Regions from separate parts of the Paenibacillus sp. HJGM_3 genome, predicted to be linked through region 1. Evidence: riboswitches for the same ligand, from Rfam matches in the RefSeq annotation. Region 1 holds a riboswitch; each other region holds the start of a gene.
What was found. Region 1 has a riboswitch for ZMP and ZTP ahead of ACI5FR_RS02715 (phosphoribosylaminoimidazolesuccinocarboxamide synthase). Riboswitches for the same ligand answer to the same signal wherever they lie in the genome.

Region 2: linked by a shared signal. The riboswitch ahead of ACI5FR_RS20710 (bifunctional 5,10-methylenetetrahydrofolate dehydrogenase/5,10-methenyltetrahydrofolate cyclohydrolase) and the one ahead of ACI5FR_RS02715 (phosphoribosylaminoimidazolesuccinocarboxamide synthase) in region 1 are both predicted to bind ZMP and ZTP.
Region 3: linked by a shared signal. The riboswitch ahead of rpiB (ribose 5-phosphate isomerase B) and the one ahead of ACI5FR_RS02715 (phosphoribosylaminoimidazolesuccinocarboxamide synthase) in region 1 are both predicted to bind ZMP and ZTP.

What each region holds. Positions count from the first base shown of each region.
Region 1 is NZ_JBJGED010000002.1:75,027-79,233, reverse strand. It holds gene ACI5FR_RS02725 (peroxiredoxin family protein) at 1-411, opposite strand, end outside; gene ACI5FR_RS02720 (Crp/Fnr family transcriptional regulator) at 487-1,194, opposite strand; gene ACI5FR_RS02715 (phosphoribosylaminoimidazolesuccinocarboxamide synthase) at 1,497-2,465, opposite strand; ZMP/ZTP riboswitch at 2,526-2,604, opposite strand; gene ACI5FR_RS02710 (RidA family protein) at 3,500-3,871, opposite strand; gene ACI5FR_RS02705 (creatininase family protein) at 3,897-4,207, opposite strand, start outside.
Region 2 is NZ_JBJGED010000019.1:146,055-150,261, forward strand. It holds gene ACI5FR_RS20700 (C39 family peptidase) at 1-692, shown strand, start outside; gene ACI5FR_RS20705 (MFS transporter) at 744-1,994, opposite strand; ZMP/ZTP riboswitch at 2,138-2,218, shown strand; gene ACI5FR_RS20710 (bifunctional 5,10-methylenetetrahydrofolate dehydrogenase/5,10-methenyltetrahydrofolate cyclohydrolase) at 2,312-3,181, shown strand; gene ACI5FR_RS20715 (cyclodeaminase/cyclohydrolase family protein) at 3,178-3,837, shown strand; gene ACI5FR_RS20720 (sugar phosphate isomerase/epimerase) at 3,922-4,207, shown strand, end outside.
Region 3 is NZ_JBJGED010000016.1:145,638-149,844, reverse strand. It holds gene ACI5FR_RS18525 (L-threonylcarbamoyladenylate synthase) at 1-385, shown strand, start outside; gene ACI5FR_RS18520 (manganese efflux pump MntP) at 473-1,045, shown strand; gene ACI5FR_RS18515 (low molecular weight protein arginine phosphatase) at 1,060-1,647, shown strand; ZMP/ZTP riboswitch at 1,739-1,819, shown strand; gene rpiB (ribose 5-phosphate isomerase B) at 1,912-2,370, shown strand; gene ACI5FR_RS18505 (TIGR01440 family protein) at 2,394-2,960, shown strand; gene ACI5FR_RS18500 (serine hydroxymethyltransferase) at 2,997-4,207, shown strand, end outside.

The DNA of each region.
Region 1 (4,207 bases):
AGTAAGAGCAAAGCCGGCAGCGACCGCATCGGCGACAAACGACTTCGTGTTCGCATCGGCCATTGTCGCGTGTACTTTCTCTTCGGATGTCTCGACACCGTATAACTCGTATAATTGCGCTTTCGGGTCGGCGACGAGCGGGAACGAAGCGTTTTGGGCGCCTACATATCTCCGCATATTCGCCTCCGGCGATTCGAAGACAGCGACGATGTCCATGCCTTGGCGCTGCCAACCCGGATAGCGACCAATAAAATGATGCACACGCAAATTACAAACGGCACAGGCAGAGAAACGTAAAAAAGCGAGCAGTACTTTGTGGCCGCGAAAACTTTCAAGCGATATGGGATTGCCATAGAGATCGACGGTACGGAACGCTGGGGCAATCATACCCTGCTGAAGCTGGCGAATCATCGGTGATTCCTCCTGTACAAGGGAAATTGATTTACTTCTCCACTATATCAGGAAGAGTGGCACCGCTTCTGTGACCTAGTCACCAATTAGCGCTTCCAATTCATTGCGGCGTGTGATCCGTACCCAACCTCGTCCTGTCTCCACCCACCCCTGCCGATGATATCGCCGCAGCGCGCGGCTCACGACTTCACGGGCGGTGCCGATCTCGGCGGCAAGCTCATTATGCGTCATTTGTAGCAGCGGATGACACTCCGACGTGGAACTCAGCAGTGCTTCTACCAGCCGCATGTCAAGCGGTTTAGTCTGCCTCGTTTGGAGCTGTTCGCCCATACGCATAATGCCATCGAGAAGGCTGCCGAACACTGTTCTACGGATCGGCTCGTATTCCTGCACCCAGCGGAGGAAGCTTAGTTTGGTAACAAACAACGCCTCGACCTCTGTCTCGGCCTCAATGGCGGCGGGGTAGTCACGCCCGCTCAGTCCACTTATCACAAGGAGAGCGCAAATTTCGCCGGGGGTAAGTTTATTGACGACCCACTCGCTCCCATCCTCCCCGATCTGGCTGATACGGGCGATGCCGCTTAGCAAAAACATACCGAAGGACGTGGCTTCCTCCCTCTGGAAGAGACGCGACTTGGCTGGGAATCTCCTCACTTCTGGCTGTGCTTCCGCCCAATCCTCGGGGCAAACAGCCCGCAAATATGGTAAAACTTCCAGCACCTGCTTATCCGTGACGATTGAAGTCATGCTCCGTTCCCCATCCTTTAATTCGTACTTCTTCATTCCCAAATCTTTTCCTCGTGGTCACTCGTTCTCCACAGTAATGTTGTAAATTATATCATATTTACCACACTAACCTCCCGTTAGCAATGAAGCTGCCCGTTCCTGCCGGCAGCTTCGTCTTATTTAACGTTAAACTATCGTGCCTTTTAGCTTAATCCAGTCGAGTACGGAACACGCTGGCGAATGCTCTCTCAGGTTACATTCAGGATAATGTCCTTTAGTTCAATCAGAGTCTTGATTCGATAGCTGGCCTTGCGGCAACCATGAGCGCATTCGAATTACACCTGTCTGGTTAATGTCGCTTAGAATAGATAAGCATTTAAGTTCTTTTGAAGCCGTTCCTTTTCAGAATGCGTGCCGTCGACGGCAAATTCCTTGCCGGTGATCATTTCGAAGAGGCGGATATAACGATGCGACAGTTCAATGATAAGGTCATCAGGTGCGGACGGCAGGATTTTTTCTTTATAGGGGTCGCAATGCTCCCTGAACCAAAGTCGCAGGAATTCTTTGTCGATATTCTCGGGTTCCTTGCCCTCGGCTAACCTCGATTCAAATGTCTCTTTAATCCAATAGCGGGAAGAATCGGGAGTATGTATCTCGTCGATGAGAAGAATCTCTCCTTTGTCATCAATACCGAATTCATATTTGGTATCTACAAGGATTAATCCGTTCCTAGCTGCGATCTCTGTGCCCCTGGCAAAGAGCGAGAACGCGATTTTTTGCAAATACCCCCAGGTCTCTTGGTCGATTAGGCCTTCGTCAACGAGTTGAGCAGCTGACATCGACTCGTCATGTGCTGCTGATTTCTTTGCCGGGGTCAGGATCGGTTTCTCAAACCTCTGATTTTTCTTCATTCCATCGGGTAGGATGTTGCCACAGATGTCTCGGATGCCTTGTGAATATTGGACCCAAGCCGAGGTATCAGTCGAGCCCGTAAGATAGCCTCGCATTACGAATTCTACCGGAATTACCGTGCATTTTTTTCCTATAGTCACATTCGGGTCCGGGATTTCTATAACGTGGTTCCTTACTATGTCCGAGGTGTTTTCAAACCAAAAAGCGCTAAGCTGGTTTAATACTTGGCCTTTAAACGGAATATTGGCAAGAATCCTGTCAAATGCGCTTTGGCGGTCTGTGGTGATAAGGAGTAGCGAATCACCCAGATCATATGTGTCGCGAACTTTATCTCGTCTGAACCCGGGTACATTCAGAAATGAGGTGTCATCGAGACAGTTCTTTAGGTTTTTTTGGATAGTTTCTTTGGATATCATGCAAGCCCACCTGACCTTTCAATAAATAAAATAAAAAAAAAGCATCTGATCTGAGATCAAATACTTTGCCCAGGCGTACGGCTTATGAAATATGTGCTCCCCCGTAGTTACCTACGTTACGCCAGTCACACATATTTAAATACAATCCTATAATATCAGACAATTCCATTATTTCCAATACTGTTTTTGTTAATTTTTACATTGTGCTTATTGGATCTATCTTGCCCGTTTGCTTAATGGCAAGCCCGTGATACAACCAAATATGTTCATCCGACACTCTAGATTTCAGTTCTTTGGGCGATTTCCAATCTTGTCGTCGGGAATGTCCCCAAGTTCTTGTCATCGGTTAATGACAAGAACTTGGGGACATAAAAACAAAAGCCGCGGAATTCGCGACCTTTAATGTAACCATGTTCTTGTCTTCCGACACCTCTCCTCCCTACTATTGTCGGAAATGGGGTCAAGTTCTTGTCAAATTCGGGAATGGGATAAAGTTCTTGTCATCCCACAATTTCGCTGTTCAATGACACAAAACAACCCCCAATCAAATGATTTGATTGGGGGTTGTTTTGTGCAGGACCGTTACCTGGTGGTCTGGAGGTAGCCAAACGGCTCGACCTTTTCAGGAACAGCTCTGAAAGAAAATCGGACACGGATTCACCGCCCCAATCCACAGAGGTCATCCCGTAAAAGACCTCAAGGTATTGTCTCATCTCTTCGCGCAGTCGACCGTTCTAATGACACCAAGAAAACCCTTCCGGTGCGAGGAACTGCGTCGTTACGCCTTGGCGAATACCTGCCCAGCGGTCCCTTCCGCCGGTAAGCACCTTCTCGGAATGAACGTGTACATCGATGAAGCTCGGTGCCTGCTACACAAAAACCCTCTGCATTCACCGTTCTTGCAGCCGTGATGCCGGCCGTATCCCCGACGGCAACGATCCTGCTCCGATCCGATCGCCACATTTTACCGCTTTCGGCCTGTTCCGTCTACAACCGTTCCGTCTTGAATTAGAATTTCGCACTCCACCGTCCGATCACCTCCCCGTTTTCACGGCAATGGCATCGATCTCCACCAGCAAATCATAGTTCAGGTCGCAATATACGGTCGTTCGACTCGGATATGGCTTAGAAAAATAGCGCTCGTAAATTTCATTGAAATCCTTATATAAGCCGCGATCCGACAAGTAGACATTTACCTTGACGACGTTGTCGAAATCAAGCCCGGCTGCTTTCAGTACCGCACGGACGTTTTCTAGCGTTTGGATCGTTTGGGACTCCAGATCGCTCCCAACGACTTTCCCGTTTTGGATCCCTCCCTGACCGGAAACGAAGATCAGCGATTCCGTCTCGATCCCGGAGGAAAACGGCTTATCGGTTTGTGGCCCAGTCTCGATTTCTCTTTTCATCATTCGCCTCCAAATGTAGGGAATTTCATTCTCCCTGGCTCATGGTTTGGGTGACTTGATGCAGCCAATCCGATAATGAGGTCACGATCGCATTCAAATACGCTCTACCTTTCTCTTCCGTAGCCAGGTTGGCCGCATCGGTATAGCCGTCATAGCCGGTCAGCATGCCGTGCTTGCCGATAAAACCGGGAATGCCGCTGTTAAACCAAGGAGTAAGCGTATGGGAGTCCGTAATCTTATCGGATCGAAGCAAATCGGATCGCAATGCCATGATAAGCGCGGTTTCAAAGCCTCCGGCGTGCCCGGGGACCATCCCGACATCACGCGCGTACGCAT
Region 2 (4,207 bases), on a different contig from region 1:
CGCTCATCCAGACTGCCGATGAGCCGCCGGTCTCCGAGCCGGAAGCGAGCACCGAGGCCGTCGGCGCGGCCGAAGATGCTGTGCCGGACACCCTCCATTGGATCGACGTTCCCCTCATCAGCCAGCTGCCGGAGCTGTACAACGGCTGCGAGATTACGAGTCTCGCGATGCTGCTCGCCTACCTCCAGCAGCCGATCGACAAGCTCGACCTGGCGTCGATGCTGCCGAAGGACGAGACATCGCCGGAGTTCGACGAGGACGGCAATATCGCCGTATGGGGAGATCCCGACATCGGGTTCGTCGGCGATATTTATGGGAACGAACTGGGCTACGCCGTCTATGTGAAGCCGCTCGCGCATCTGCTCGAGCAAGTGTACACACCTGGCTCGCTCGACCTAACAGGTCTTGACTTCAGCGAGATCGAGCGTGCGGTGACTGACGGGAAGCCGGTCGTCATCTGGAATATAGCCTCGTTCGAGCAGAGCGATGCCTGGACGACATGGAAGACGCCGGAAGGCAAGGAGGTATCGGCGACATTCCAGGAGCATTGCGTGCTGCTTGTCGGATTCGATGAGGAGTCAGTGTATGTGAACAACCCGTTCGAGAACATCCAGGCGCAAAAGGTGCCCAAGTCGTCGTTCATCGTAGCGTGGGAACAGATGGGGCGGATGGCACTCACCTATCAGAGCTAGCAGCCCGAACGACAAATAACCTGATCGGCCCAAACGCCGATCAGGTTATTGTCATTTAGCGGGCTTTGGCTCAGGACGCGGTTCGGGCAACGTGTCCGGTTTCGGGGCCAGCACCCTTAGGCGAATCAGCGTCTTCCACACCCAGACGGCGTTCAGCATCAAGAGCGCGCTCGCGATGTAGAAGATGCCTCGGATGCCGATGAATCCGGACAAGAATCCGCCGACTACAGGGCCGATCATGTTGCCGAGGGAGAGGAAGCTGCTGTTGAATCCGTAAGCGCGGCTCTCCATCCCGTCCGGCGTGTACTTGCGAATCAGCGCGTTGACCGAAGGCAACAGCCCGCCCATGAACATCCCGAGGATGAACCGGATCGTGAACAGCTGCCATATGTTGTGCACGAGCGCCTGCGGGATGAAGAGCAGCCCGGCTCCGATCAGCGAAATCATCAATATTTTGGACTGGCCGATCCGATCCCCCAAGCGGCCGAGCAGCGGCGAGGCGATCATGTTCGAGAAGCCGGTGATCGAGCCGACGAGACCGGCATAGAACGCCAGGTAAGCCCCGGGTCCATGCAGCTCCTGCACGAAGATCGGCATGAGCGGCATCGAGCTGAGCATTGCGAACTGGATGAGCACCGTCACGGTGAATAGCGCGGGCAGCTGGGGAATGCGTCCCAGCGTCTTGAACCCTTCCACCACGGAGACGCTCGGCTTCTTCGCCGCTTCCTTGGCGTTGAACGATTCCTTCACGATGAACAAGGCCAGGAGCGATGCGATGAACAACAAGGAGCCGGTGATGTAAAAGATCGGGCGGAAGCCGATCCACTCCGCGAGCAGGCCGCCGATCAGCGGGCCGAGGATGGTACCCGCCACGCCGCCGGACTGCAGCGTACCCATGGCGAAGCCCATGCGGCTCTTCGGTGTGGTGGCGGACATCAGGGCCGTCGCGGCGGGCACATACCCGGAGATCGTGCCGTTCAGGACGCGGAGCAGGAGCAGGTGCCACACGTTGCCCGAGAAGCCCATGAGCGTCATCACGATCGCCATGCCGAAGCCGGAACGAAGCAGCATCATTTTGCGGCCGTACCGGTCGGCGAGCTTCCCCCACAGCGGCTGGAAGAAGAACGACGTAATGAAGTTCCCGGCGAAGATGACGCCCGCCCACATCGACACCTTGTGCGGCTCGGTGATCCCGAGCTCCTGGATGAATAGCGGCAAGAACGGAATGACCATCGTCATGCCGCCCATGACGAGGAATTGGCCGAACCAGAGGACCGCCAAATTCGCTTTCCAATTTCCCATTTGGACTCCCTCCTAATATTGCAATATTATATCACTTTGTTTGGACAAACACATAAACCATTTGGTAAGATGCAAGTATCAGCCCTCCGTTGACCGCCTTCGCGCCTTGAAAGTTCCGCGTGCCGGCACACGGAGCTTGACTGTCCGGTTCGGGTAACTGGCGAGCGTGGAGCACCACGAGGGAGCCCGGATTGTCATATATGCCGTTCGCCTGGGTGAAGCATTTGGAATTGATCGATTGCGGGGAGAGTTTGGTCTCGTCCGATGGATCAGCGCCGAATGTTTTTTGTTTTTCAATGTGGAAGGAGACGAAAAAGATGAGCAAACTGTTGAAGGGCAAGCCGGTTGCGGACGAAGTGTACGCGGAGCTGGCGCAGCGGACGGAGACGCTCCGGGCGGACGGCGAAGCCTTGCAGCTCGCGGTCGTAACGGTGACGGGGGACCCGGCGTCGGCCTACTACGTGCAGGCGAAGCGCAAGGTGGCGGAACGGATCGGAATCGGGTTCCGCCTATATGAATTTGCCGCCGACTGCACGGAGGCGGACTTGCTCGCTTGCATCGCAGGGCTCAATGCCGATCCGGCCGTGCATGGCATCATGCTGGAGCTGCCGCTGCCGAAGCATCTGTCCACGAGCCGGATTACCGAGGCGATCGAGCCTCTGAAGGACGTGGACGGCGTGACGCCGGCGAGCAAGCTCGCGCTGCTCACAGGCGCGCCGGGACTCGTCCCCGCTACGCCGCAAGCGTGCATTCGCCTCGCCAAACACTACGGCTACTCGCTCTCCGGCAGCAACGTGACGCTCGTCGGGCGCGGGAAGACGGTCGGGATGCCGCTGTTCCACCTGCTGCAGCGGGAGCAGGCGACCGTCACCGTATGCCATTCCCGCACCCGCGACCTGAAGCAGCATCTCGCCCATGCCGAGATCGCCTTCGTGGCGGTCGGGTTCGGCGGTCTCGTGACGAGCGGCATGATACATCCGGAGCTCGTCCTAATCGATGCCGGGATGAACGAGCGGCCCGACGGTACGATCGCGGGCGATGTCGATCCGGACGCCGGCGCGATGGCCGCGGCATTCACTCCGACGCCGGGCGGGATCGGGACGCTTACAACGGCGCTGCTGTTCGACAACGTCTACAAGGCTTACGAGCTGCAGCGGGCAGCGGGACAGAAGGAGGGACATCTATGAGCACGAACGATCAGGAAGCCGGCCGCAAGCCGGCGTGGGACAGCACGATCAAGGAATTTCTGGAGGAAGCCGGGGCTGCGAAGCCTACGCCGGGCGGCGGCAGCGTCGCCGCGCTCGTCGGGGCGCTCGGTGCGGCGATGGCTTCCATGGCGGCTAATTTCACCAAGGGCGCGAAGTATGCCGATGTGGCGGACGAGGTCGAGTCCGTCTTGGCCCGGCTGCGCGAGATGTCCACGATGTGCGAGGATCTGCTCGAGGCGGACATCGTCTCCTTCGAGCGGTACATGGCGGCGATCCGGCTGGCGAAGGATACCGACGAGCAGAAGGCGGCTCGACGGCACGCGATCGAGGAGGCGTCGCACGAAGCCGTCGCCATCCCGCTCCGGCTGATGGAGGCATGTGCGGAGGCGCTTGGCATCGCCTGTGAGCTCGCCCCGTACGCGAACAAGAACGTGATCTCCGATCTAGGCATCGGAGCGGTCTTGTTCGAGGCGGCCGCAGAATCGGCGCTGCTCACGGTCGAGATCAACCTCGCGGCCATGTCCCCGTCCGAACGGCGGGACGAATACGATCGGGCGAGCCGGGAATGGATGAGCCGGATCGCGGAGAGGAAGGTCGCCGCCGTAGACGCAGTCCGCAAGCGCATCCGGGAATAGCCACAAAAAGAGGAGGAAAGTCCCCCAATTTGTGCTAATCTGAGTTCATATTGACTTTCAGAGAGATGAGAGAGGGGAAGCACATTGAACCGAAGATTGCAAATGGGCATGTGGAACGGGTTGGACCCGGCGCATTGGGAAGCTTACACTACGGAGCGGATAACAGGACTCGAAGTGTCGCAATTCCGAAGCCTGGAGCAGATGGAAGAGCTGCATGCATTCGTGGAGGCGAAGGGGCTCGGCTACGGCATCCATACGCCTGTGCTGGGCGGACAAGGGTATTCGCTGCCGGCCATCACCTCCTTGGAAGCGGCGGATCGCGAAGCGGGATTCGCGCGGCTCGCGGAGGAAGCAGCGGTCGCGAGGCGGT
Region 3 (4,207 bases), on a different contig from region 1:
GAAGTACGCGCACTACGCGCCGCGGGGCGCGATGACGCTCGTGCGCACGCAGCCGCCTGCCGGCGGCGCAGCCAACCCCGCGGCGACGGACGCCGCCGTCGCGTGGATTCAGGCGCGTGTGAACGAAGCGCGCCGCGTCGGGGACCGCACCGGCATCCTGACGACGCGGGAGCGGGCGCCGCTCTTCGACGCCGATCTCGTGCTCGCCTGCGGCAGCGCCGACGACCTCGAAGCGGCCGCACACAGCCTGTACGCCGCCCTGCGGCGGTTCGACGAAGCGGGCGTCACCGCCATCTGGGCGGAGACGTACCCGGAGGAAGGGTTGGGTGCGGCGCTTATGAACCGCATGCTGAAGGCGGCGGGCGGCCGACTGGTCGACGCCTGACGGATCGGCTGCTGTCGTGTACATGTTTCCCCACTTGTCCGCATATGTTGGTTAAGAAGTGCAGGACAAGGATGTGGGGGAGATTCCATGACCGCCGTTACCATTAACGCCTCGGCACATGCCGGGCAATTCATTACGATTTGCATGATGGCCTTCGCCTTGGGCATGGACGCCTTCTCCCTCGGGATTGGCATCGGGTTGCAGGGCATCCGCCTGCTGCATATCCTCCGCATCAGTTTGGTCATTGCGCTGTTCCATGTTATGATGCCATTAACGGGGATGTTCATGGGCCAGTATGCCAGCGCCCTGCTGGGAGACGTAGCGCTCCTGGCCGGAGGCGGGCTGCTGCTTCTCCTCGGAGGCCATATGATCTACAGCGCCTTTCATACGACGTCCATCACGGCGTTCGACTATAGAACGCTGTGGGGCGTCCTGTTGTTCGCGATCAGCGTCAGCATCGATTCGATGTCGGTGGGCGTATCGCTAGGGTTGTTCGCTACCGATATTGCTTTGACCGTGCTCATGTTCGGCTTATTCGGCGGAATCATGTCCATCGCGGGCTTGCTGCTCGGCCGCAACGCCGGACGGTGGACGGGCCGATACGGCGAAGCGATCGGGGGCCTCATCCTGGTCGCGTTCGGCATCCGATTTCTATTTTGAAAGGGTGGGGTGGGATGAGCGTTCAGCGGATTTTGTTCGTATGCACCGGGAATACGTGCCGAAGCCCGATGGCGGAAGGCCTGTTCCACGTGCTGACGAAGTCGAGGCAGGGCAATTGGGAAGCACGATCGGCCGGCGTGTCCACGAATGGCGGGTCCCCGGTGTCCCAGCATGCCGCGACGGTTCTGAGCCGCAAGGGCGGCGTGGACAAGCGGCGGTCCGACAGTCTGAAGGCCGATTGGGTCGAATGGGCGGACTTGATTCTTACGATGACGGGTTCCCATAAGCAAGCGGTGCTCTCCCGGTTTCCCGAAGCGCTGGACAAAGTGTTCACGCTCAAAGAATTCGTGATGGACGATCCGGGCTTGATGCGGCTCCTGTCGGAGCGGGGAGAGCTTATGTCCGAGCTGCTCGTGAAGCAAGCGCTCATGGAGCGAATCGAGGAGCAGGAGCTCGACCGGCTGGAGGAGCTGGAACGGCAGCTGCCGAGCATGGATATTCAGGACCCGTTCGGCGGATCGCTGATGGAGTACGAAGCGTGCGCGGAGGAGATCGAGAGCGCCCTGCGCAAGCTGATCGAGAAGCTCGATTCCATGCGGTGAGCGGGAAACGGCGGCATCCGAGCGGGGCGGCCGCCTAGGCGGTAGACCCTTTACACTATAAGGCGATTGAGGTATGATGAAGATAAGATGTTGGACTCGGTGTAACTGGCGACAATCGGGGAGGACCCCAATGGAGCATCGAGGCATACGGCCGGTCGCCTGGGCAAAGAGCAACGATCGTTTTCGGACGATCGCCTGCTCTTTTTTTCATCTTGGGCCTTGTTTCGGTTATACTACAGGTAGATTGGAAGGAGGAGTAATCGTATGAAAATCGCAATTGGGGCGGACCATGCCGGCTTTCGGCTAAAGGACGACGTGATCGCTTATTTGAAGGAAGCGGGACATGATGTGGAAGATTTCGGCTGCCATTGCGCCGATTCGATCGATTACCCGGACTATGCGCTGCCCGTCTGCGAGCAAGTGGCGAGCGGTCAAGCCGACCGGGGCATTCTCATCTGCGGCACGGGCATCGGCATGACGATCGCGGCGAACAAGGTGCCGGGCATTCGCTGTGCCTTGGTGCATGATCTGTTCTCGGCCAAAGCAACACGGGAGCACAACGACTCGAATGTCTTGGCAATGGGAGAACGGGTCATTGGACCGGGAGTCGCCCTTGAGATCATCAAGATTTGGCTGGACACGCCGTTCTCCGAAGGCCCGCGGCACGCCAACCGGATTCGGAAAATCAAAGAAATGGAAGACAAATTCGCCATTCATCCTTAATTCAAGCTTGGGGTGATCAGGAAATGTCTAAGCAATCGAATGAGCTGCAAGCCGCCGACATCACGGCGGACGTGGAGCAGATTTTGCGCGAGCTCGTGCAGGCGGGTAACATCCGCCGCGGCCAGGTGGTCGTCATCGGCACGAGCACGAGCGAGGTCGTCGGCCAGCGGATCGGCACGGCCGGGACCGAGGATGTCGCAGAAGCGATCTTCCGCGCAGTCGAGCAAGTGCGGGGCGAGGTCGGGTTTCAGCCCGCCTATCAATGCTGCGAGCATCTGAATCGGGCGTTGGTGGTGGAGCGTGAGCTGCTCGACTCCAACCCGACGCTTGAGGAAGTGACCGTCGTCCCCGTACGCCAAGCGGGCGGCTCGATGGCGGCGTATGCGTACCGGCATCTATCGAATCCCTGCGTCGTGGAGTCGATCCAAGCCCATGCCGGCGTCGATATCGGCGATACGTTCATCGGTATGCATTTGCGTCGTGTCGCGGTCCCGGTACGTCCCTCGATCCGCACGATCGGACAGGCGCACGTGACGATGGCCTATACCCGGCCTAAGCTGATCGGCGGCGTCCGGGCGGTTTATCAATAATTCAACTATTTACTTATCCCGGGAGGAATCGGACTCATGGAACATTTGCGCAAAAGCGACCCGAAAATTATGGAAGCCATTCAACTGGAACGCGGCCGGCAGCAAGATAAAATCGAACTGATCGCATCGGAGAACTTCGTCAGCGAAGCGGTTATGGAAGCGATGGGCACGGTCTTGACGAACAAATACGCCGAAGGCTATCCCGGCAAGCGCTACTACGGCGGCTGCGAGTATGTGGACATCGTCGAAACGATCGCCCGCGACCGGGCCAAGGAACTGTTCGGCGCGGAGCACGTGAACGTGCAGCCTCACTCGGGCGCGCAAGCGAACATGGCTGTTTACTTGGCCGCCCTGCAGCCCGGCGATACCGTGCTCGGGATGAACTTGGCCCACGGAGGCCACTTGACGCACGGCAGTCCGGTGAACGCTTCCGGCCTGCTCTACAACTTCGTCGCTTACGGGGTAAGCGAGAAAGACTTCCGCATCGACTATGACGAAGTGCGCAAGCTCGCGTTCAAGCACAAGCCTCGCTTGATCGTAGCCGGCGCTAGCGCTTATCCGCGTATTATCGATTTCGCGGCTCTGGGCCAAATTGCGAACGATGTAGGCGCGCTGTTCATGGTAGACATGGCGCACATCGCCGGTCTGGTGGCCACCGGCCTGCACCCAAGCCCGGTCCCGTACGCGCATTTCGTGACGACGACGACGCACAAGACGCTGCGCGGGCCGCGCGGCGGGATGATCTTGTGCCGCAAGGCGTGGGCGCAAGCGATCGACAAGGCCGTGTTCCCGGGCTCGCAAGGCGGTCCGCTCATGCACGTCATCGCCGGCAAAGCGGTATCGTTCGGCGAAGCGCTGCAGCCTGAATTCGCGACCTACTCGAAGAACGTGATCGGCAACGCCCAAGTGTTGGCCGAAGGGCTGATGGCCGAGGGCCTGAACATCGTCTCCGGCGGCACCGACAACCACTTGATGCTAGTAGACCTCCGCAGCATCAACATCACCGGCAAGGACGCCGAGCATGTGCTCGACGAAGTTGGCGTGACGGTGAACAAGAACGCGATTCCGTTCGATCCGACGAGCCCGTTCATCACGAGCGGCATCCGGATCGGGACGCCGGCCGCTACGAGCCGGGGCATGGACGCGGCCGCGATGAAGCAGATCGCCAAGATCATCGCGATGACGCTGAAGAGCCCGAAGGACGAGAGCGTGTTGAACGAAGCCCGCGGCTTGGTGAAGCAGCTGAC